3 regions of the Streptomyces sp. NPDC060031 genome follow, and region 1 is predicted to be linked to each of the others. Evidence: riboswitches for the same ligand, from Rfam matches in the RefSeq annotation. Region 1 holds a riboswitch; each other region holds the start of a gene.
What was found. A riboswitch is a leader RNA that binds a small molecule or an ion and turns the genes downstream of it on or off. The one in region 1 is predicted to bind cyclic di-AMP.
Positions count from the first base shown of each region.

Region 2: it holds a riboswitch for cyclic di-AMP, as region 1 does, so the genes downstream of both, ACFWB8_RS11425 (LysM peptidoglycan-binding domain-containing M23 family metallopeptidase) here and ACFWB8_RS07605 (M23 family metallopeptidase) in region 1, are expected to answer to the same signal.
Region 3: it holds a riboswitch for cyclic di-AMP, as region 1 does, so the genes downstream of both, ACFWB8_RS16665 (transglycosylase family protein) here and ACFWB8_RS07605 (M23 family metallopeptidase) in region 1, are expected to answer to the same signal.

Region 1 covers NZ_JBHWVM010000012.1:18,576-25,829, forward strand. Annotated here, with positions in the region: gene ACFWB8_RS07590 (GNAT family N-acetyltransferase) at 1-497, opposite strand, end outside; gene ACFWB8_RS07595 (HPr family phosphocarrier protein) at 682-963, shown strand; gene ACFWB8_RS07600 (GntR family transcriptional regulator) at 1,209-1,874, opposite strand; gene ACFWB8_RS07605 (M23 family metallopeptidase) at 2,037-2,831, opposite strand; cyclic di-AMP (ydaO/yuaA leader) riboswitch at 2,844-3,003, opposite strand; gene ACFWB8_RS07610 (M16 family metallopeptidase) at 3,219-4,586, opposite strand; gene ACFWB8_RS07615 (M16 family metallopeptidase) at 4,607-5,977, opposite strand; gene ACFWB8_RS07620 (DNA topoisomerase (ATP-hydrolyzing) subunit A) at 6,222-7,254, shown strand, end outside.
Region 2 covers NZ_JBHWVM010000019.1:59,969-67,222, forward strand. Annotated here, with positions in the region: gene hpnH (adenosyl-hopene transferase HpnH) at 1-680, shown strand, start outside; gene ACFWB8_RS11415 (aspartate aminotransferase family protein) at 677-2,092, shown strand; gene ACFWB8_RS11420 (tyrosine-protein phosphatase) at 2,140-2,946, opposite strand; cyclic di-AMP (ydaO/yuaA leader) riboswitch at 3,226-3,433, shown strand; gene ACFWB8_RS11425 (LysM peptidoglycan-binding domain-containing M23 family metallopeptidase) at 3,438-4,460, shown strand; gene ACFWB8_RS11430 (SGNH/GDSL hydrolase family protein) at 4,630-5,412, shown strand; gene ACFWB8_RS11435 (MBL fold metallo-hydrolase) at 5,550-6,803, shown strand; gene ACFWB8_RS11440 (sensor histidine kinase) at 7,205-7,254, shown strand, end outside.
Region 3 covers NZ_JBHWVM010000032.1:19,110-26,363, forward strand. Annotated here, with positions in the region: gene ACFWB8_RS16645 (nucleoside triphosphate pyrophosphohydrolase) at 1-761, shown strand, start outside; gene ACFWB8_RS16650 (globin domain-containing protein) at 783-1,967, opposite strand; gene ACFWB8_RS16655 (cytochrome P450) at 2,116-3,414, shown strand; gene ACFWB8_RS16660 (transglycosylase family protein) at 3,518-4,588, shown strand; cyclic di-AMP (ydaO/yuaA leader) riboswitch at 4,865-5,037, shown strand; gene ACFWB8_RS16665 (transglycosylase family protein) at 5,041-5,739, shown strand; gene eno (phosphopyruvate hydratase) at 5,992-7,254, shown strand, end outside.

The DNA of each region.
Region 1 (7,254 bases):
TATCCGGCGTCCGTGAACACCTTGATCATCTTGTTGTTGGCGGGCAGCACCTCGGCGGCGAAGCGCCGGATGCCCCGCTCGCGGGCGACCGCGCCGATGTGTTCGAGCAGGGCGGAGGCCACGCCCCGGCCCTGGTGGGCGTCCTGGACGAGGAAGGCGACCTCGGCCTCGTCGGCGGGCCCGGTGGCCGGGCGGCCGTCGGAGCCGATCCGGTCGTAGCGGACGGTGCCGATGAACTCCCCGCCGATGGTCGCCGCGAGGCCGACCCGGTCCACGTAGTCGTGGTGGGTGAAGCGGTGCACGTCGCGGTCGGAGAGCCGGGGGTAGGGGGCGAAGAAGCGGTAGTACTTCGACTCGTCCGAGACCTGCTCGTAGAAGCTGACCAGCCGGCCCGCGTCCTCGGTGGTGATGGGCCTGATGCGGGCGGTGCCGCCGTCCCGCAGGACGACGTCCGCTTCCCAGTGTGCCGGGTACGAGGGGTCCGACTCGGTGGTCATGGGGCCACCTTAAGGCTCCTGCGGCCCATGCAGCCCTGGCGCGGCGCATCAGGCAAGCTGGCGCAAACAGTGCAAGCTGGGGAAGGCCGAACGGCAGGGAGATTCAGGCCGAAGGTCGGTCGGAGCATTCCGGACGTCATGAGAGACTGGTCTAGACAACCGTAAGAACCTGAAGGGCATCACCATGGCAGAGCGCCGCGTCAACGTCGGGTGGGCCGAGGGCCTGCACGCTCGTCCCGCCTCGATCTTCGTCCGCGCGACGACCGCTTCCGGCGTCCCGGTGACCATCGCGAAGGCCGGCGGCGACCCCGTCAACGCCGCCTCCATGCTGGCGGTTCTGGGCCTGGGCGCCCAGGGCGGCGAGGAGATCGTCCTCGCGTCCGACGCCGAAGGCGCCGAGGTCGCGCTGGACCGCCTCGCGAAGCTGGTCGCCGAGGGTCTCGAGGAGCTCCCCGAGACCGTCTGACCCCTCGGGTTCGAGTCGTGCGGCCCGTAGGGCTCGTACCGCTCGGCTGCTGTTACTGCTCGTACGGCGAAGCCGTGGCCACCGGAATGCCGGCGGCCACGGCTTCGCTGCTTTTCCCGGACCGCCGGACCCCCCGACCGGTCCGCGAATAGCGGAATTCCAGCCGCTCGCACCGGCCGAAAATAATGCGGATCCGTGAATTGCCCGGAGCCGCGCGAATATCCGTCCTTTGTATACGGCGTTTGTTAATGCGGGCCGCTCGCCATGTTTACGGCAGGTTGCGAAGTCCTCACCCGCATCCGGTGCGCCCCGGCCGCCCGGTCCGCGTGCATCGCGGTGAGCGCCCGGGCCCGCTCCGCGTCACCGCGCGCCACGGCGTCCACGATCGCCCCGTGCTCCGCCCAGGACTCCACCGGCCGCGCCGGGGCCTCCACCGCGTACATCCAGGCCACCTTGTGCCGCATCTGTGTGAGCAGCGCGATCAGCCCCGGGCTGCCGGAGGCCTGGGCGAGGGTCTCGTGGAACCAGCCGCCCAGGGAGCGCAGATCCTCCCCCTGGCCCCGCTTCGCCCGCTCCTGCCCCAGCCGGACCAGCCCGCGGAGCACCTTGAGGTGGGCCTCGGTACGCCGCCGGGCGGCCCGGGCGGCCGCCAGCGGCTCCAGCAGCATCCGCACCTCCAGGAGGTCCGCGGCCTCCTGCTCGGTCGGCTCGGCCACACAGGCGCCCGCGTGCCGCCGGGTCGTCACGAAGCCCTCGGATTCCAGGGTGCGCAGCGCCTCGCGCACCGGGACGCGCGAGACTCCGTACCGGCGGGCCAGCACCTCTTCGGTGAGCCGGCTGCCCGGCCCGAACACCCCGGAGACGATGTCGTCGCGAATTGCTGTGCACACCGCGTGCGCGGGAATACGCAAGACCGGACCTCCGCCTATTTCCGACTGCCGACATCATTGATGCGTGCAACTCTATGGCAACACACGATAATTTCCGAGGACGGCCGAAATACGAAACATTCCCACAACGCGAAGGCCCCGGCTCGGGGAGCCGGGGCCTTCGCGGATGTCGTGCGGTGCGGGTCAGACGGTGACGCCGTGCCCGCGCAGGTACGCGACCGGGTCGATGTCCGAGCCGTAGTCGGCGCCGGTGCGGGCCTCGAAGTGCAGGTGCGGGCCGCTGGAGTTGCCCGTGGAGCCCGACAGGCCGATCTGCTGGCCCGCGGTGACCTGCTGGCCGACGGAGACGCTCAGCACGGACAGGTGGCCGTACTGGGTGTAGGTGCCGTCGGCGTGCTTGATGACGATGTTGTTGCCGTACGCGCCGCCCTGGCCCGACTCGACCACGGTGCCCGCGCCCACGGCGTGGACCGTGGTGCCGGTGGCGGCGTGGAAGTCGATGCCGGTGTGGCTGCCGGAGGACCACATGCCGCCGCCCGCGTGCCACTGGGTGCTGACGTAGGAGCCCTCGACGGGGGCGACGAAGGTGTTGAGGCGCTTGCGCTCCTCCTCGCGGGCCGCGCGCTCGGCGGCCTCGCGCTCTTCCTGCGCCCGGGCCTCGGCCACGCGCTTGGCCTCGGCGGCCCGCTGCCTGGCGTCGGCCTCGGCCTGCGCCTTGGCGGCGGCGGCCTCGGCGGCGCGCTGCTGGGACTGGGCCTGGGCCTCGATCTCGCCCGCGAGGTCCTCGGCCACCACGATGGTGTTCAGGCCGGTGTCCTCGATGGAGGGGGCGGCCTGGTCCGCGGCGAACGCGGGACCGGCCAGGGAGCCGACGACACCAGTGGTGGCGAGGGCGGCTATGCCGGCGTAGCCGGCGGTCCTGCGGCTCAGACGACTGGAACCACGGTGCTTACCGGCGGCACGACTGCCAAACGCCATGACGGGGCTGATCCTTTCCTTCCCTCTCGCCTACCGGGTTAGCTGACGGGTTCGGAGCAGGAAGGTCTCCTACGGGCCTCCTCTTGCGAGGCGGTCCGATTCACCCCAGGGACTGATGTGGGTCCCCGGCTCCCCAGGCTCGCGCCTGACGGGGACTCGGCGATCGCTGTCCGGTGCCGCGGGTGCGGCGGGTACAACTGACGAACAGCACGGCCGACGCTAGGCGGATCATCAGTCAATCGCCAAACAGACACGCCTTTTTGTTGCGTACGCCACAGCACATACAAGCAACCTCACCCCTAAACAGACAAAAGGGGCCTCGGCGGACAAGCCACCGAAGCCCCCTGCGTGCCGCCCGGTTGGGCCGCTGTCCGGCCGGTCGGCCGATCAGTTGGTGACGACGCTCACGTCACCGATCCCGAGGGCGCGCACCGGCTCCTCGATCTGTGCGGCGTCGCCCACCAGCACCGTGACCAGCCGGTCCACCGGGAAGGCGCTGACGACCGCCGAAGTCGCCTCCACCGTGCCGGTTTCGGCCAGCCGGGCGTACAACTGCGCCTGGTAGTCGTCCGGCAGCTCCTGCTCGACCTGGTCGGCGAGGGTGCCGGCGACCGAGGCGGCCGTCTCGAACTTCAGCGGGGCCACGCCCACCAAGTTCTGTACCGCCACGTCCCGTTCGGCATCGGTCAGGCCGCCCTCCGCGAGGGTGCGGAGCACCTTCCAGAGGTCCTCCAGCGCCGGGCCGGTGTTCGGGGTGTCCACCGAGCCGCTGATGGCGAGCATCGAGGCGCCCTTGCCGTCGGCGGTGGAGCGCAGTACCTGGCCGAAGGCGCGCACGCCGTAGGTGTACCCCTTCTCCTCGCGCAGCACCTTGTCCAGGCGCGAGGTGAGGGTGCCGCCCAGGCAGTACGTGCCGAGCACCTGGGGCGCCCAGACCCGGTCGTGCCGGTCCGGTCCGATGCGGCCGATCAGCAACTGCGTCTGCACCGCGCCGGGCCGGTCGACGATGACCACGCGGCCGGTGTCGTCGGCGGTCACCGGCGGCACCGGCAGCGGCTCCGCGAAGTCGCCGGTCCATGAGCCCAGGGTCTCGGCCAGGACCGCGTCCAGGTCGACCCCGGTCAGGTCGCCGACGACCACCGCGGTGGCGGTGGCGGGGCGCACGTGGGCCTCGAAGAAGGCGCGCACGGCCGCCGAGTCGATACGGGCGACCGTGTCCTCGGTGCCCTGACGCGGGCGAGACATCCGCAGCGAGGCCGGGAAGAGCTCCTTGGACAGCTGCTTGGCCGCGCGGCGCTGCGGGTTGGCCAGCTCGTGCGGGATCTCGTCGAGCCGGTTGCGCACCAGCCGGTCCACCTCGGAGTCGGCGAAGGCGGGCGCGCGCAGGGCTTCGGCGAGCAGGCCGAGCGCCTTGGGCAGCCGGGAGACCGGGACTTCCAGGGAGACCCGGATGCCCGGGTGGTCGGCGTGCGCGTCGAGGGTGGCGCCGCAGCGCTCCAGCTCGGCCGCGAACTCCTCGGCGGAGTGCTTGTCGGTGCCCTCGGACAGCGCGCGGGCCATGATGGTGGCCACGCCGTCCAGGCCCTCGGGCTCGGCGTCCAGGGGGGCGACGAGGTTGATCTCGACCGCCACCACCTGCTGGCCCGGGCGGTGGCAGCGCAGCACGGTCAGGCCGTTCGGCATCACCCCGCGGTCGGGGGCCGGGAAGGCCCACGGCTGCGGCTCGCCGGGCTGCGGCTGCGGGTGAAAGGTCATCGTGACGGCTGCGGTGTCGCTCACTGCTCCGCCCCCTCGTTCTCGTCGCTCTCGTCGGACTCGTCGGACTCGTCGGACTCGTCGGCGTCCGAACCGGCCAGCGGCTCGTAGACCAGCACCGCGCGGTTGTCCGGGCGCAGTCGGGCCGCGGCCACGGCCTGCACCTCCTCGGCGGTGATGTCGAGGACGCGCTGGACGGCGGTCAGCGCCAGCTGCGGGTCGCCGAACAGCACCGCGAAGCGGCACAGTTCGTCGGCGCGGCCGGCCACCGTGCTCAGCCGGTCCAGCCACTCGCGCTCCAGCTGCGCCTGCGCCCGCTCCATCTCCTCGGCCGTCGGGCCCTCGGCGGCGAACCGCGCGAGCTCCTCGTCGACGGCCGACTCGATGTCGGGCACCTCCACGCCGCCGGAGGTCTTGACGTCCAGCCAGCCGAGCGAGGGCGCACCCGCCAGCCGCAGCATGCCGAAACCGGCCGCGACGGCCGTCTGGTCGCGGCGTACCAGGCGGTTGTGCAGCCGCGAGGACTCGCCGCCGCCCAGGATGGTCAGCGCCACGTCCGCGGCGTCGCAGTCGCGGGTGCCGTCGTGCGGGAGCCGGTAGGCGGCCATCAGCGCACGCGCCGGGACCTCCTCGACGATCTCCTCGCGCAGCTCCGCGCCGATCACCTCGGGCAGCGAGCCGTCGCGCGGCGGCTGCTTGCCGTCGTGCGAGGGAATGGTGCCGAAGTACTTCTCGATCCAGGCGAGCGTCCGCTCGGGGTCGATGTCGCCGACGACCGACAGCACCGCGTTGTTGGGTGCGTAGTACGTGCGGAAGAAGTTGCGCGCGTCCTCGAGGGACGCGGCGTCCAGGTCGGCCATGGAGCCGATCGGGGTGTGGTGGTACGGGTGGCCCTCGGGGTACGCCAGGGCGGTCAGCTTCTCGAAAGCCGTGCCGTACGGGACGTTGTCGTACCGCTGGCGGCGCTCGTTCTTGACGACGTCGCGCTGGTTCTCCATGGACTCGTCGTCCAGGGCGGCGAGCAGCGAGCCCATCCGGTCCGCCTCCAGCCACAGCGCGAGCTCCAGCTGGTGGGTCGGCATCGTCTCGAAGTAGTTGGTGCGCTCGAAGCTGGTGGTTCCGTTCAGGGAGCCGCCGGCGCCCTGGACCAGTTCGAAGTGCCCGTTGCCCGGTACGCTCGCCGAGCCCTGGAACATCAGGTGCTCGAAGAGGTGAGCCAGGCCGGTGCGCCCCTTGACTTCGTGGCGCGAGCCGACGTCGTACCAGAGGCAGACCGCGGCGACCGGGGTCAGGTGGTCCTCGGAAAGCACCACGCGCAGGCCGTTGGCCAGCCGGTGCTCGGTCGCTGTCAGGCCGCCGGAGCCGGCCTGAGCTGTGGCCGTGTGACCCATGGGCATGTGGTCCCTTCGATCGCGATGCAGAGATTTCTGTCAGACCTGCCACTGTATGCAAGCGCGTCGGCGACCGGAGAAGTTCCCGGCTCACTCCTGGGTCGGAGTCGGCGTTGTCGGTGGCTCGGGCCACAATGGTCCGCGTCATACCCTCGCGAGACACCCCGCAGGACCGAGCAAGACCCAGCAGAACCCCCCGTGAGACCCAGCTCATCCCGATTCTTGGTTAAGGAGCCGCGCAGCGATGGCCCGCCGCAGCACGAAGACCCCGCCGCCGCCGGAGGATTTCGAGGAGAAGATCCTCGACATCGACGTCGTCGACGAAATGCAGGGCTCCTTCCTCGAGTACGCGTACTCGGTGATCTACTCCCGCGCCCTGCCGGACGCCCGGGACGGCATGAAGCCGGTGCACCGCCGCATCGTCTACCAGATGAACGAGATGGGCCTGCGCCCCGACCGCGGCTACGTGAAGTGCGCCCGCGTCGTCGGCGAGGTCATGGGCAAGCTGCACCCGCACGGCGACGCCTCCATCTACGACGCCCTCGTACGCATGGCCCAGCCCTTCTCCATGCGGCTGCCGCTGGTCGACGGCCACGGCAACTTCGGCTCGCTCGGCAATGACGACCCGCCGGCCGCGATGCGCTACACCGAGTGCAAGATGGCCGACGCGACGTCACTGATGACGGAGTCGATCGACGAGGACACCGTCGACTTCACCGCGAACTACGACGGCCAGGAGCGGGAGCCGGTCGCGCTGCCCGCGGCGTACCCGAACCTGCTGGTCAACGGCGCGTCCGGGATCGCGGTCGGCATGGCCACCAACATGGCCCCGCACAATCTCGGCGAGGTCATCGCGGCCGCCCGGCACCTGATCCGCTACCCGCAGGCGGACCTGGAGGCGCTGATGCGCTTCGTGCCGGGTCCCGACCTGCCCACGGGCGGCCGGATCGTCGGCCTCGCGGGCATCAAGGACGCGTACGAGAAGGGCCGCGGCACCTTCAAGATCCGCGCGACGGTGGCCGTGGAGAACGTCACGCCGCGCCGCAAGGGCCTGGTCGTCACGGAACTGCCCTTCACGGTCGGCCCCGAGAAGGTCATCGCGAAGATCAAGGACCTGGTCGGCTCGAAGAAGCTCCAGGGCATCGCCGACGTCAAGGACCTCACCGACCGCTCGCACGGCCTGCGCCTGGTCATCGAGATCAAGAACGGCTTCCACCCGGAGGCCGTGCTGGAGCAGCTCTACAAGCTGACGCCGATGGAGGAGTCCTTCGGCATCA
Region 2 (7,254 bases), on a different contig from region 1:
ACTTCACCCCTTCCCCCTATTTCGCTTTCGCCGTGCACATCGACGGTCTGCGCGAACGCCACGACGAGTCGGTGGCCAAGGAGGGCGTGTTCGACGAGGCGGTCGCGGCCATCAAGGAGGCGAAGAAGCGCGGGTTCCGGGTGACCACGAACTCCACCTTCTTCAACACCGACACCCCGCAGACCATCATCGAGGTGCTCAACTACCTCAATGACGACCTCCAGGTGGACGAGATGATGATCTCGCCGGCCTACGCGTACGAAAAGGCACCGGACCAGGAGCACTTCCTCGGCGTCGAACAGACCCGCGAACTCTTCAAGAAGGCTTTCGCGGGCGGCAACCGCCGGCGCTGGCGGCTCAACCACTCCCCGCTCTTCCTGGACTTCCTGGAAGGCAAGGCCGATTTCCCCTGCACCGCCTGGGCCATTCCGAATTACTCCCTCTTCGGCTGGCAGCGCCCCTGCTATCTGATGAGCGACGGGTACGTGCCGACGTACCGGGAACTGATCCACGACACCGACTGGAGCAAGTACGGCCGCGGAAAGGACCCGCGCTGCGCGAACTGCATGGCGCACTGCGGCTACGAGCCGACCGCCGTCCTCGCCACCATGGGCTCCCTCAAGGAGTCCCTGCGCGCGGCCCGGGAGACGATCGGCGGCAACCGGGACACCTCGGCATGAGCACGGGCCACGCGGGGGAGGGCGGCCGGGGCAAGGGCTTCGACCTCGGCGCCCTGCTGGCCGAGCGCGGCGGGGAGCGGTACGAGCTGCACGCCCGCCACCTCAACCACCAGCTGCCCCGGATGCTGCACACCATCGGCTTCGACAAGGTCTACGAGCGGGCCGAAGGCGCCCACTTCTGGGACGCCGAGGGCAACGACTACCTCGACATGCTGGCCGGCTTCGGGGTGATGGGCCTGGGCCGGCACCACCCGGTGGTCCGCCGCGCCCTGCACGACGTCCTGGACGCCCAGCTCGCCGACCTGACCCGCTTCGACTGCCAGCCGCTGCCCGGGCTGCTGGCCGAGAAGCTGCTCTCGTACAGTCCGCACCTGGACCGGGTCTTCTTCGGGAACAGCGGTACCGAGGCGGTGGAGACGGCCCTGAAGTTCGCCCGGTACGCCACCGGGCGGCCCAGGATCCTCTACTGCGACCACGCCTTCCACGGGCTCACCACGGGCTCGCTCTCGGTCAACGGGGAGGGCGGCTTCCGGGACGGCTTCGCGCCGCTGCTGCCCGACACGAAGATCGCGCTCGGCGACCTGGCCGCCCTGGAGCGGGAGCTGAAGCGCGGCGACGTGGCCGCCTTCGTCGTCGAGCCGATCCAGGGCAAGGGCGTGCTCTGCGCCCCGCCCGGCTTCCTGCTCGCCGCGCAGGAACTGCTGCACCGGCGGGGTGCGCTGCTGATCGCGGACGAGGTGCAGACCGGCCTCGGGCGTACCGGCGACTTCTACGCGTACCAGCACGAGCCGGGTGTGGAGCCGGACCTGGTCTGCGTGGCGAAGGCGCTGTCGGGCGGCTACGTGCCGGTCGGGGCGACCCTCGGCAAGGACTGGATCTTCAAGAAGGTCTACTCGTCCATGGACCGGGTGCTCGTGCACTCCGCCAGCTTCGGCTCCAACGCGCAGGCGATGGCGGCCGGTCTGGCGGTGCTCTGCGTCATGGAGGACGAGGAGGTGGTGGCGAACGCCCGCACGATGGGCGACCTGCTGCGCGGGCGGCTCGCGGCGCTGGTGGACGAGTACGAGCTGCTGCACGAGGTGCGGGGACGCGGTCTGATGGTCGGCATCGAGTTCGGGCGCCCGTCCTCGCTGGGGCTGCGCAGCCGGTGGACGATGCTGCAGGCGGCCCGCAAGGGGCTGTTCGCGCAGATGGTTGTCGTGCCGCTGCTCCAGAAGCACCGGATCCTCACGCAGGTCTCCGGTGACCATCTGGAAGTGATCAAGCTCATCCCGCCGCTGATCGTGGACGAGGCGGACGTCGACCGGTTCGTGCGCGCCTTCCGGGACGTCATGGACGAGGCGCACGCCGGTGGCGGGCTGATGTGGGACTTCGGCAAGACGCTGGTGAAGCAGGCGGTCGGCAACCGCTGACCGCCCGCTCCGTCCGCCCGTCCGCCCGTCCGTCCACCTGGCCGACCTCAGTCGAGCAGGCGGTCCCGGAGCCGGTCGAGGGTCTCGGGCGTGAGCCCGAGGCCCTCGGCGAGGTAACGGTCCAGACCGCCCCAGTGGCCGTCGATGGTCTCGAAGGCCGCCGTCAGGTACTCGGCGCGGGCGTCGAAGAGCGGCGCGAGCAGTTCCATCACCTCGGGGGAGCGGGCCTCGGCGGACTGGCTGCCGCGGCGGACCCGGTAGCGGTTGTGGGGGGCGTTCGACTCCAGGTAGTCCGCCACGACCGCCTCGCGCTCGACCCCCAGGGCGAGCAGGGTGACGGCGATCGACAGGCCGGCCCGGTCCTTGCCGGCGGCGCAGTGCATGAGGGCCGGGACGCTGTCCTCGGCGAGGGCGTGGACCACCCGGCCGTGCTCGGCGGTGCGGTTCTTGATCATTCCGCGGTACGAGTTCGCCATCCGCGCGGCGGCCTTGCCGTCGCCCAGGACCGTGCGGAGTTCTTCGAGGCCGCCTTCGCGGACCATCTTCCAGAATTCCGTGCCGTCCGCCGGGTCCGAGAGCGGAATGTTGACATTGCGCACGCCGGGCAGCTCCACGTCCTGCCCCTCCAGCGCGTGGTCGGCGCCGTTGCGGAAGTCGAAGATGGTGTGCAGTCCGAGAGCGGCGAGGAACTCTGCATCGGTTTCGGTGGCATGGGCGAGATGTCCGCTACGGAACAGTCGTCCCGTCTTGACCCTTCGGCCGTCGGCGGTCGGCAGCCCGCCCACGTCACGGAAGTTGCGTACTCCGGCCAGTCCCGGTTCCGTGGACGGGCTCTGGGGTATCTGCTGGGTCACGGCGGCTCCTCTGCCTGGTCGTGGGGATGTCCGAATTACACTACTTGGCGACAACTTGCCATGAGTGGAAGCGAGATCGGGCACGTCCCCGTGAGCCAGATCATACGGTGACCGTGAGTGCCTGATCGTCAAAGGTGAATTGCCCTGCCGGGGCGGCTGTTGCCGCCATTGAATGGACACAGGGTGACCGGAATTCCGTCGGACCAGCACCCTTGAGATTCCGTCAGGAAATTCACGGCTTGTTCGGTGTGCCACCACTCGATTACCTTCGCGATCGATCCGGATGGACCGCCGAATCCTGCCACCGTCCGGAAACCGCACCCGACTATTCACGCGCGCGGCAGGAGCGGGGGAACCAGGTAAGCCGCTGTTCCGGATCTTTATGCCGGGACGGCTCGGGGTGAAGTCGTCCATGTGCTGTTCATGTACGACCGGACATCTCCAGTCCGAACCCGACAGCTCACCTCGCAGGCGACGGAGAGGAATTCGCCATGCCTGCAAAGGGTAAGCACCGCCGTCCCAAGTCCCCCTCGATATCCCGCGGTTTCGCCATGGCCGGTACCGGCGGCGCGGCCCTCGCGCTCCCGCTGTTCGGAGCCGCCGGCGCCCACGCGGCTCCCGCCGCCGCCCCGGCGACGGCCCCCGTCCTGGCCGCTCAGGTCCCCGCGGCGCTGAAGGCCGCTCCCGCCGCCCGGGTGCTGGCGGCCGCGCCGGCCGTGTACACGGTCGTCCCGGGTGACTACCTCTCCAAGATCGCCGAGCAGCGGCACCTCGGCGGCGGCTGGCAGCAGCTCTACGCCGACAACCGCGCGGCCGTCGGCGCCGACCCCTCGCTGATCCACCCCGGGCTGAAGCTGGCGCTCGGCGCCGAGGGCGACGCCGCGCCCGCCGTCGAGTCCGCCCCGGCCCGGACCCAGGCCCCCGCCGAGCAGTCCTCCGCCGATGTCCCTGCCGACTCCTCCGCGGACGAGGGCCCGGCCGACTCCGCGGAGGGAACCTCGGACGAGGGCGCCGCCGGCGAAGGCTCCCCGGACGAGGGCGCCGCCCCCGAGGCCGAGGCCCCGGCCGCACCCGCCGCCCCGGCCGAGCAGCAGCAGGCCGCGCCCTCCTCCGGTTTCGTCGCCCCCGTCGGCGGCGGCGTCTCCACCGCGTACAAGACCGCCGGCGCCATGTGGTCCAGCGGCTACCACACCGGTGTCGACTTCATCGCGAGCAGCGGCACCACCGTCAAGGCGGTCGGCGCGGGCACCGTCGTCTCCGCGGGCTGGGGCGGCGCGTACGGCAACGAGGTCGTCATCCGGCACGCCGACGGCAAGTACTCCCAGTACGGCCACCTCTCCCAGCTGTCGGTCTCGGTCGGCCAGAGCGTCACCGCCGGGCAGCGTATCGGCCTCTCCGGCGCCACCGGCAACGTGACCGGCCCGCACCTCCACTTCGAGATCCGCACCGGTCCGTCCTACGGCTCCGACGTCGACCCGCTGGCCTACCTCCGCTCCAAGGGCGTCAGCATCTGACGACCCCCAACCGGTCCGCTGTCGGACGCCGGACCCGCGTGAGGCCGGGGCCCGAGGGGGGCCGGCCTCACGCGCTGTTATTCCTCACCTGCCGGTGGTATAAATCACGGTCCGTCAACCCCTGCCTACGGTGGCGTAGGTCACGTGACGGGGTGAAGTATGTGGTCCCGTGGCAGCGACGACGACACTCAAGACCATCGGCTCGTACGCGGCGATCGGGGACAGCTTCACCGAGGGCGTGGGGGACCCGGGACCCGGGGAAACGTTTCTCGGCTGGGCGGACCGGCTGGCCGTGCTCCTGGCCGATCAGCGCGAAGAACACGACTTCCGGTACGCGAACCTGGCCGTCCGCGGGCGGCTCCTCGACCAGATCGTGGCGGAGCAGGTCCCGCGGGCCAAGGAGCTCGCGCCCGACCTGGTGACCTTCTGCGCGGGCGGCAACGACATCATCCGTCCCGGCAGCGACCCGGACCACGTGGCCGAGCGGTTCGAGGCGGCCGTCGCCGAGCTCACCGGGGCCGTCGGCCAGGTCATGATCACCACCGGCTTCGACACCCGGGGCGTACCGGTCCTCAAGCACCTGCGCGGCAAGGTCGCGACGTACAGCGCGCACGTGCGCGCGATCGCCGACCGGTACGACTGCCCGGTGCTCGACCTCTGGTCCCTGAAGTCCGTACAGGACCGGCGGGCCTGGGACGACGACCGGCTGCACCTCTCGCCCGAGGGGCACACCCGGGTCGCGCTGCGCGCCGCGCAGGTGCTGGGCATGGGGGTGCCGGCCGATCCGGACCAGCCGTGGCCTCCGCAGCAGCCGCGCGGCTCGGTGGACGTGACCCGGGACAACATCCAGTGGGCCCGCGAGTACCTGGTGCCGTGGATCGGCCGCCGGCTGCGCGGGGAGTCCTCCGGGGACCACGTCGAGGCGAAGCGGCCGGACCTGCTGCCCCTGTAGCCGGACCTGCTGCCGCCACAGAAGGAGTGGAGCGGCGCATGATGTCAGGGGCCGGGTCGGAATCCTTCGGGCCCGGTGCGCGTTGGGATGGTCGTAAGCCGTCCGCCCATCCCGCCCCCACCCTCTCAGGAGGCGCCTTGACCGGCTCCCGTTCCTTGCGTCCACGGCTGCGTGCCATGCGGCCCGAAGCCTTCGGCGCGGACCCGTCCGGTGCGCGGCTTGAGCGGATCCTGCGCTCGCCGAACTTCGCCGACGGAGTCTTCCAGAACCCGGTCGGGGCCAGGACCAGGCCGTCCGGGTCGATGCTGGAATTCGCCAAGATCTACTTCCACAAGGAGCAGCGGGTCCGGCGCAACCCCGGCGCGCCCGTCCCCGTCTATCCGACCACCCTGGCCGAGCTGGCGAAGCCGCCGGCCAGCGGCTTGCGGCTCACCTGGATGGGGCACTCCAGCGTGCTCGCGGAGATCGACGGGCGGCGGGTGCTGTTCGACCCGGTGTGGGGCGAGCGCTGCTCCCCCTTCCCCTTCGCCGGACCCAAGCGGCTGCATCCGGTACCGGTGCCCCTGGCCGCGCTCGGCCCGGTCGACGTCGTGGTGATCTCCCACGACCACTACGACCACCTCGACCTCCCGACCATCAAGGAACTGGCCGGCACGGACACGGTCTTCGCCGTCCCGCTGGGCGTCGGCGCGCACCTGGAGCGCTGGGGAGTCCCGGCCGACCGGCTGCGCGAGCTCGACTGGAACGAGAGCACCAAGATCGCCGGGCTCACTCTGACGGCGACCCCGGCCCGGCACTTCTGCGGCCGCGGGCTGCGCAACCAGCAGTTCACCCTGTGGGCCTCCTGGGTCGTAGCGGGCGACGCGCACCGGATCTACCACAGCGGGGACACCGGCTACTTCCCCGGCTTCGAGGAGATCGGCGCCGAGCACGGCCCCTTCGACGCCACGATGATCCAGATCGGCGCCTACTCCGAGTACTGGCCCGACATCCACATGACCCCCGAAGAGGGGATGCGCGCCCACCTCGACCTCCAGGGCGGTGCGCCGCACGGTGCGATGCTGCCGATCCACTGGGGCACCTTCAACCTGGCCCCGCATCCGTGGGACGAGCCCGGCGAGGGCACGGTGGCCGCGGCCGAGGGCTCCGGGGCGGCCATCGCCCTGCCGGTGCCGGGCCAGCCCTTCGAGCCGGGAGCCTCCGACGCCCCGCGCGAGCCCTGGTGGCGTCCCTTCGTCGCCGCCGCAACGGCCGCACCGGCCGCGGCGCCGTTGGTGGCTCCGGATGCCTCCTCGCCGGTGACCGCCGCTCCGGCTACGCCCCCGTCAGCGGCTACGCCCCCGTCGGGGCCCTCGGTCGGGCGCGAGGAGTCGGAGGCCGTCGGGTCGTAGACCCCCGGACCGAAGGCGGGGCCCCGGGGTCGGCGCGATCCGTGGGGCCGGCGTGGCCGCCGGGGGTACCGGGACCCGCGGGGCACAGGTGTGCGGACCGGACGGCGCGCGCCCCGGGTCACCAGGGCGTACGCGCTCCCGGCGCATTCGGCCGCCCGTACGAGCGCTCCGTCGGGAGCGGGAACCACCCCGGCGAAGTTCCCCAACTGGCCGTCCGGGGCGGCAGCGCGCGGTCTAGCGTGGGTGTCCGGTGATCAACACGGGGCCCGGAACGCTGAGGCGTCCGGCCCCTCTGACCGAGGACGCCGATGTCCGGACTCCGCGCCGCCCGCCACGCCCCGTCGAGACACGCCGTCACCGGTCCCGGCCGGCAAATAAGGCCCCAGCTGGTACGCGCCGCCGTGCTGCCCACGCTCGCCGCCGGGCTGAGCGGCGCCGCCGCGGTCATCTT
Region 3 (7,254 bases), on a different contig from region 1:
GCGGCCGCACGGTCGTGGTGCTCCCGGGCGGCGAGGGCGACCAGCGGCTCACCGACGGGCTCGCGCGCCTGGCCGGCTCGGGCCGCGTCGCCATGCCCGACCTGGAGCTGCTGCCGGGCTCGTACGATCTGCCGGGCGCGCGGCTGCTCGACCTGGTCCAGGTCATGGACCGGGTCCGCCGCGAATGCCCCTGGACCTCGAGCCAGACCCACCGGGGGCTGGTGAAGTACGCCATCGAGGAGGCGTACGAGCTGGTCGAGGCCATCGAGGACGGCGACCGCGAGGAACTGCGCGAGGAGCTCGGCGACGTACTCCTCCAGGTGGTCTTCCACGCGCGCATCGCCGAGGAAGGCCGTCCGGAGGACGGAGAGGAGCCGTTCTCCATCGACGACGTGGCCGGCGGCCTCGTCGAGAAGCTGATCCGCCGCCACCCGCACGTCTTCGGCGACGCGCAGGCCCGGACCGCCGAGGACGTCAAGGCGCACTGGCAGCGGACCAAGGCGGACGAGAAGCGGCGGGAGTCGGTGACCGACGGGATCCCGCTGGGACAGCCGGGTCTCGCGCTCGCGGCCAAGCTGGCCGGCCGCGCCCGTGCGGCGGCGGTGCCCGTGGAGCTGCCCCGTGGCGAGGGCATCGGGTACGAACTGCTGGAGCTGGCGGCACGCGCCGAGGCGGCCGGGGTCGACCCCGAGACCGCGCTGCGTGCGGCGGCCCGCGTCTACCGGGACGCGATCCGTGCGGCCGAGGGCGTCGGCGAGTAGCCCCCGGCTGCGGTACGCGTGTCAGTGCTCCCGGGGCGCGCGGCCCGAGGGGTTGTGCCAGTGCGGCGCGGGGCGGTTCAGGAACCACTCGCCGAAGCCCAGCGGGCGGCCCTCGTGGCCGTGGTCCCTGCCCATGGACGGCACGGAGTCGTGGAAGATCCGGCCGGGGCGGGCGCCGAGCTCCTCCAGGAGGTACGCGGTCTCCTCGATGAACGGCGACGGCCCGCTGAGGTAGACGTCCTGGTCCGGCCAGAGCGCGCGGTTGCCGAGTGCGGTCGCGAGCCGGGCGGTGGCCTCGTTGCGGTGCCGCCCCGGCGCGGGGGTGATGTAGGTGACGCCGAGCCAGCGCAGGGCGGCGGCGTACTCGTCGATGAGCGGGCGGTCGTAGAGGTGGGCGGCGTCCCGGGCGACCACGAAGAGCCGTACGACCTGATCAGGGGGGTGCTGCGCGAGGTCCTCCAGCATGGCGCGGATCGGCGCCCAGCCGGTGCCGGCGGCTATGAGGCTGACCGGGCGGTCCGCGCGGCGGAAGGTCAGCTGCCCGCCGGCCGCGCCGAGGCGCAGCATCTCGCCGGGCCGCACGGTGCGGACCAGGGCGGTGCTGAGCCGGCCCTGTTCGACGCGGCTGACGTGCAGGTCGAGGGTGTGGTCGGGGCGGGGCGCGTTGCCGATGGAGTACGTGCGCCAGGTCCTCGGGACGCGGTCGCTGCTCACGCTCACGTACTGGCCGGGGAGATGGGGCAGCGGGGCGTGGGGCCGCAGGGTCAGCACGGCAATGTCCTGCCCGTACCGGAGGTGGCGCACGATCTCCGCGTCCCACCACGGCGGATCCCCGCTCGCGCCGGCGCCGTCCGTCATCGCGTCGGCCATCACCTGGTAGGCCTCGGCCCAGGCCTTCTCCACCCGGGGGGTCCAGGCCGTCCCGGAGGCCTCGGCGAGCGCGGCGAGCAGGCTCGTGCCGACGGCGGCGTAGTGCTCGGGGCCGACCAGGAACTTGCGGTGGTCGCGGCCGAGGTCGCGTAGATAGGGGAGAAGGCTCTCGTTCTCGAGGTGGGCGATCACGTGGGTGAGCGCGGCGAAGAGCCGGTCCCGCTGCCGTTCCATGTCCTCGAAGGAAGCCGGGAAGAGCTCACGGATGCCGGGGTTGTGCCAGAACAGGTGGGTGTAGAAGAACTTGACCGTGTGCTCGGCCCGTCTCTCCACCACCGCGAAGCTGCTTTTCAAGATCCTCACATCCACAAAACCGAAAGTAGGAATGCCGGACAAGGCCAGGTCAAGCCATGGCGGATCTGCGGACAGCCGCGACGAAGTACCCATATGGGGTGATGGTCGATGTACGGGATACCGTCAGCGGGTGCATCAGCAGACCCCCGCAGACCCCGCCGAGACCCCCGCCCCGGGCCCGGCCGACACCCCCGCGGCCCAGGGCCCGACCCTGTTCGACTGGGAGTTCGCGACCGACCCGTACCCCGCCTACGCCTGGCTGCGCGAGCACTCGCCCGTGCACCGCACCCGGCTCCCCAGCGGGGTCGAGGCCTGGCTCGTGACCCGGTACGCCGATGCCCGCCAGGCCCTCGCCGACCAGCGGCTCAGCAAGAATCCGGCGCACCACGCCGAGCCCGCGCACGCCAAGGGGAAGACCGGCATCCCGGGGGAGCGCAAGGCGGAGCTGATGACGCATCTGCTCAACATCGACCCGCCGGACCACACCCGGCTGCGGCGGCTGGTGTCGAAGGCGTTCACCCCGCGCAGGGTCGCCGAGTTCACCCCGCGGGTGCAGGAGCTGACCGACCACCTCATCGAGCAGTTCGCGAGCAAGGGGGAAGCGGACCTCATCCACGAGTTCGCCTTCCCCCTCCCCATCTACGCCATCTGCGAGATGCTCGGCGTACCGCGTGAGGACCAGGACGACTTCCGCGACTGGGCCGGGATGATGATCCGGCACGGCGGCGGCCCGCGCGGCGGGGTCGCCCGCTCGGTGAAGCAGATGAGGACCTACCTCGGCGAGCTCATCCACCGCAAAAGGGACGACCTGGGCAACGACCTGATCTCCGATCTGATCCGGGCCAGCGACCACGGCGACCACCTGACGGAGGCCGAGGCCACCGCCATGGCCTTCATCCTGCTCTTCGCCGGCTTCGAGACGACCGTGAACCTCATCGGCAACGGGGTCCACTCCCTCTTCATGAACCCGGACCAGCGCGAGCGCCTCCAGGCCTCCCTCGCGGCCGGGGAGAGCGGGCTGCTGGAGACGGGCGTCGAGGAGCTGCTGCGCTACGACGGTCCGGTGGAGCTGGCCACCTGGCGGTTCGCCACCGAGGCGCTGACCCTCGGCGGGCAGGACGTAGCGGCGGGCGATCCGGTGCTGGTGGTCCTCGCGGCCGCCGACCGGGACCCCGAGCGGTTCGCCGAACCGGACACGCTCGACCTCTCCAGGACCGACAACCAGCACCTCGGATACGGGCACGGGATCCACTACTGCCTGGGTGCGCCGCTCGCGCGGCTCGAAGGGCAGACCGCGCTTGCGACTTTGCTCACGCGTCTGCCGGATCTGGAACTCGCTGTTCCGCCGAGCGACCTGCGCTGGCGCGGCGGGCTCATCATGCGTGGCCTGCGCACTCTTCCGGTCCGCTTTACACCCCGCAACGAGTGAAGGCCGACTGACTGGAAGTCAGTTTCCGTCGAAACTTGTGACAAGCGTTCGAAGGCCGCTAGGTTCTGCCGTTACCCCGCCGTTATGCGAAAGGTGCACCCTCATGCGTTCCGGGAACGGCCGCCACAGACGCCCCCGACAGATCCCCGCGATTGTCGTCACCGCCGGAGTCACCGGCTCCGCGCTGGCCCTGCCGCTGCTCGCGGCCACGGGCGCCAGCGCGGCCGACGCCTCCACGTGGGACAAGGTCGCCGAGTGCGAGAGCGGCGGGACCTGGAGCGCGAACTTCGGCAGCGGCGCCTACGGCGGACTGCAGTTCACCGAGGAGCAGTGGAAGGGCGCCGGCGGTCTCGACTACGCGACCCGCGCCGACCTGGCCAGCCGCTCGCAGCAGATCGCCGTCGCCGAACGGGTGCTGGCTTCCCAGGGCCCCCAGGCGTGGCCGATGTGCGCGGAGCCGGCCGGCCTGACCCGGCAGGCGCCGGCCGCGGACGTGGACCCGGGCGGGCCCGGCAGCCGCGGGTCCGCCGCCCCGTCCGCGTCCCGCCCGGACGGCTCCGTACCGGTCGGCGGCTCGGACGACCGCGCCACGGACTTCGGGGCTCCGGCCCAGGCTTCCCCGAGCCCCTCCGGCTCGCCGTCCTTCGTGCTGCCCGACATCCCGCTCGGGCCGCCCAGCGGACTGCCCGTCATGCCGGACCCGGACCTGCCGACGACCCCGACCGCCCCGGCCGACCCGACGACCCCGACCGCCCCGACGACCCCGGGCGACCCGACGGTGCCCGCCACGGACCCCACGGCGCCCGCCACCGGCCCGACGGACCCGAACGCCCCCTCGACGGGGCCGACGGCCCCCACGGCGCCGGGCGACCCGAGCACCCCCGCCGCCGGCCCGAGCGCCCCGGCGGCCCCCGGAGCCTCCACCGACCCCGCGGCCCCGGCCGCGGGCGGCGGTAAGCACCGCGGAGAGGCCGCGGTCGAGGCGCCCGTCACATCTGACGCCGCGTCGGACCCGACCTACACCGTGCGGCCGGGCGACAGCCTGGCCGCCATCGCGGACGCCAACGACCTCAAGGGCGGCTGGAACGCGCTCTATACGGCCAACCAGCAGGTCATCGGCGAGGACGCCAACTTGATCAAGCCCGGTCAAAACCTGGATCTAACTAAGAAATAGGGGCAGTTCGGGCACCCGTAAACACCTGATTGTCCGGTTTAGTTAAGTGAGACATGTGTCTCTTCCGGTCAACTGGCGTGTCCGGCCCCGAGGCTTCCGCAAACCCCGTCCTCACCTGCGCAAACACTGGTCCGAGGGACGCAAGTAGGCCCCGTTTCTCCCCGATGGCGCTCGTTGAACATCGGGGAGGGACCTGTCTACCTTCTGAATCGCTCGCCACCGCGGGCTCCTTCGACCGCATCGCCGAATCCTGCCGGCGGACGGAGGGAACAGTCGTCGCGTCAAGCGCCGAAGGCAGGAGCGGGGGAACCAAGGTAGGTGCCGGGAGCGGCCGTTGAGAGACGGTCACGCCACCGGCTAGGGGTTAAGCGGTGCGCTAGGTCGCACCGCCGGGCAACTCACTCGCCCGAACCCGACAGCTCACCTCGTAGGCGTCGGTGAGGAGAAACTCCATGCTGCTTTCCGGCAAGGGCAAGCACCGTCGCGGTTCCAAGGCCGTCCGCATCGTCACGCTCGCCGGCGTCGCCGGTGTAGCCGTCGCGGCCCCCCTGATGGCCGCGGGCACCGCTTCCGCCGCCACCGCCTCGGAGTGGGACCGCGTCGCCTCCTGCGAGTCCGGCGGCAACTGGGCCATCAACACGGGCAACGGCTACTACGGCGGTCTGCAGTTCTCGTCCTCCACCTGGGCCGCCTACGGTGGCAAGGCGTACGCCGCGCAGGCCAGCCAGGCCTCGAAGGCCCAGCAGATAGCCGTCGCTGAGAAGGTCCTCAAGGGCCAGGGCAAGGGCGCCTGGCCGTCCTGTGGCGTGGGCCTGTCCGGCGCCTCGTACAACGGCGGCGGCGCGGCCGAGACCCCGGCCAAGCCGAAGGCCGAGCCCAAGAAGGAGCAGAAGGCCGCGCCGAAGAAGGAGACCAAGCGCTCCGAGACCGCGGCCCCCTCCAAGCCGAAGACCGGGACCACGGCCCAGCCGAAGTCCGAGGCCCCCAAGACCGGCAACGGCTCGTACGAGGTCAAGTCCGGCGACACGCTGGGCACCATCGCCGATGCCAACGGCGTCAAGGGCGGCTGGGAGAAGCTCTTCGAGCTCAACAAGGACATCGTGTCCGACGCCGACCTGATCTTCCCGGGGCAGAAGCTGAAGCTCAGCTGAATCCCGCGGTAACACCCACCGCCCGGCGCGTCCGCCCGACGCGCCGGGCGGTGGCGCGTGCCGGGCCCAGCGGCGGGCGGCAGCCCGATGTTCAAGGGACCTATGTCCCGGAAGAGGGGTATTCGGACCCTTTTTCGTCCCAGGACCCGGGCGGTCGGCCGGCCCAGTGCCCGGAGCCGGTTAGGCTCTAGGCGGCGAGGCCATCCCACGGCCTGACGCCACCGCACATCCAGCGTCACATCCCAGAAGGAGATGCTCGTGCCGTCCATCGACGTCGTCGTAGCCCGGGAAATCCTGGACTCCCGAGGCAACCCCACGGTCGAGGTCGAGGTGGGCCTCGACGATGGCAGCACCGGCCGTGCTGCAGTTCCGTCCGGCGCCTCCACCGGTGCATTCGAGGCCATCGAGCTGCGTGACGGTGACCCCAACCGTTACTTCGGCAAGGGCGTCGAGAAGGCCGTCCTGGCCGTCATCGAGCAGATCGGCCCGGAGCTCGTCGGCTACGACGCCACCGAGCAGCGCCTGATCGACCAGGCCATGTTCGACCTGGACGCCACCGACAACAAGGGCTCGCTCGGCGCCAACGCCATCCTCGGCGTCTCCCTCGCCGTCGCGCACGCCGCGTCCGAGGCCTCGGACCTCCCGCTCTTCCGCTACCTCGGCGGCCCGAACGCGCACCTGCTGCCCGTTCCGATGATGAACATCCTCAACGGTGGGTCGCACGCCGACTCCAACGTCGACATCCAGGAGTTCATGATCGCCCCGATCGGCGCGGAGTCCTTCTCCGAGGCGCTGCGCTGGGGTGCCGAGGTCTACCACACCCTGAAGAAGGTCCTGCACACCAAGGGCCTCTCCACCGGTCTGGGCGACGAGGGCGGCTTCGCCCCGAACCTGGAGTCCAACCGCGCCGCGCTGGACCTCATCGTCGAGGCCATCAAGCAGGCCGGCTACGTCCCGGGCAAGGACATCGCGCTCGCGCTCGACGTCGCCGCGTCCGAGTTCTACAAGGACGGCAAGTACGAGTTCGAGGGCCAGTCCCGCTCGGCCGCCGAGATGACCGAGTACTACGAGGAGCTCGTCTCCGCGTACCCGATGGTCTCCATCGAGGACCCGCTGTACGAGGACGACTGGGCCGGCTGGAAGACCCTCACCGACAAGCTGGGCTCCAAGGTCCAGATCGTCGGCGACGACCTCTTCGTCACCAACCCGGAGCGCCTGGCCCGCGGCATCGAGGAGGGCTCCGCGAACGCCCTGCTCGTGAAGGTGAACCAGATCGGTTCGCTGACCGAGACGCTCGACGCCGTCGAGATGGCCCAGCGCAACGGCTTCAAGTGCATGATGTCGCACCGCTCCGGTGAGACCGAGGACGTCACCATCGCGGACCTCGCCGTCGCCGTGAACTGCGGTCAGATCAAGACCGGCGCCCCGGCCCGCTCGGACCGCGTCGCCAAGTACAACCAGCTGCTGCGCATCGAGGAGATCCTCGACGACGCCGCGGTGTACGCGGGCCGCTCG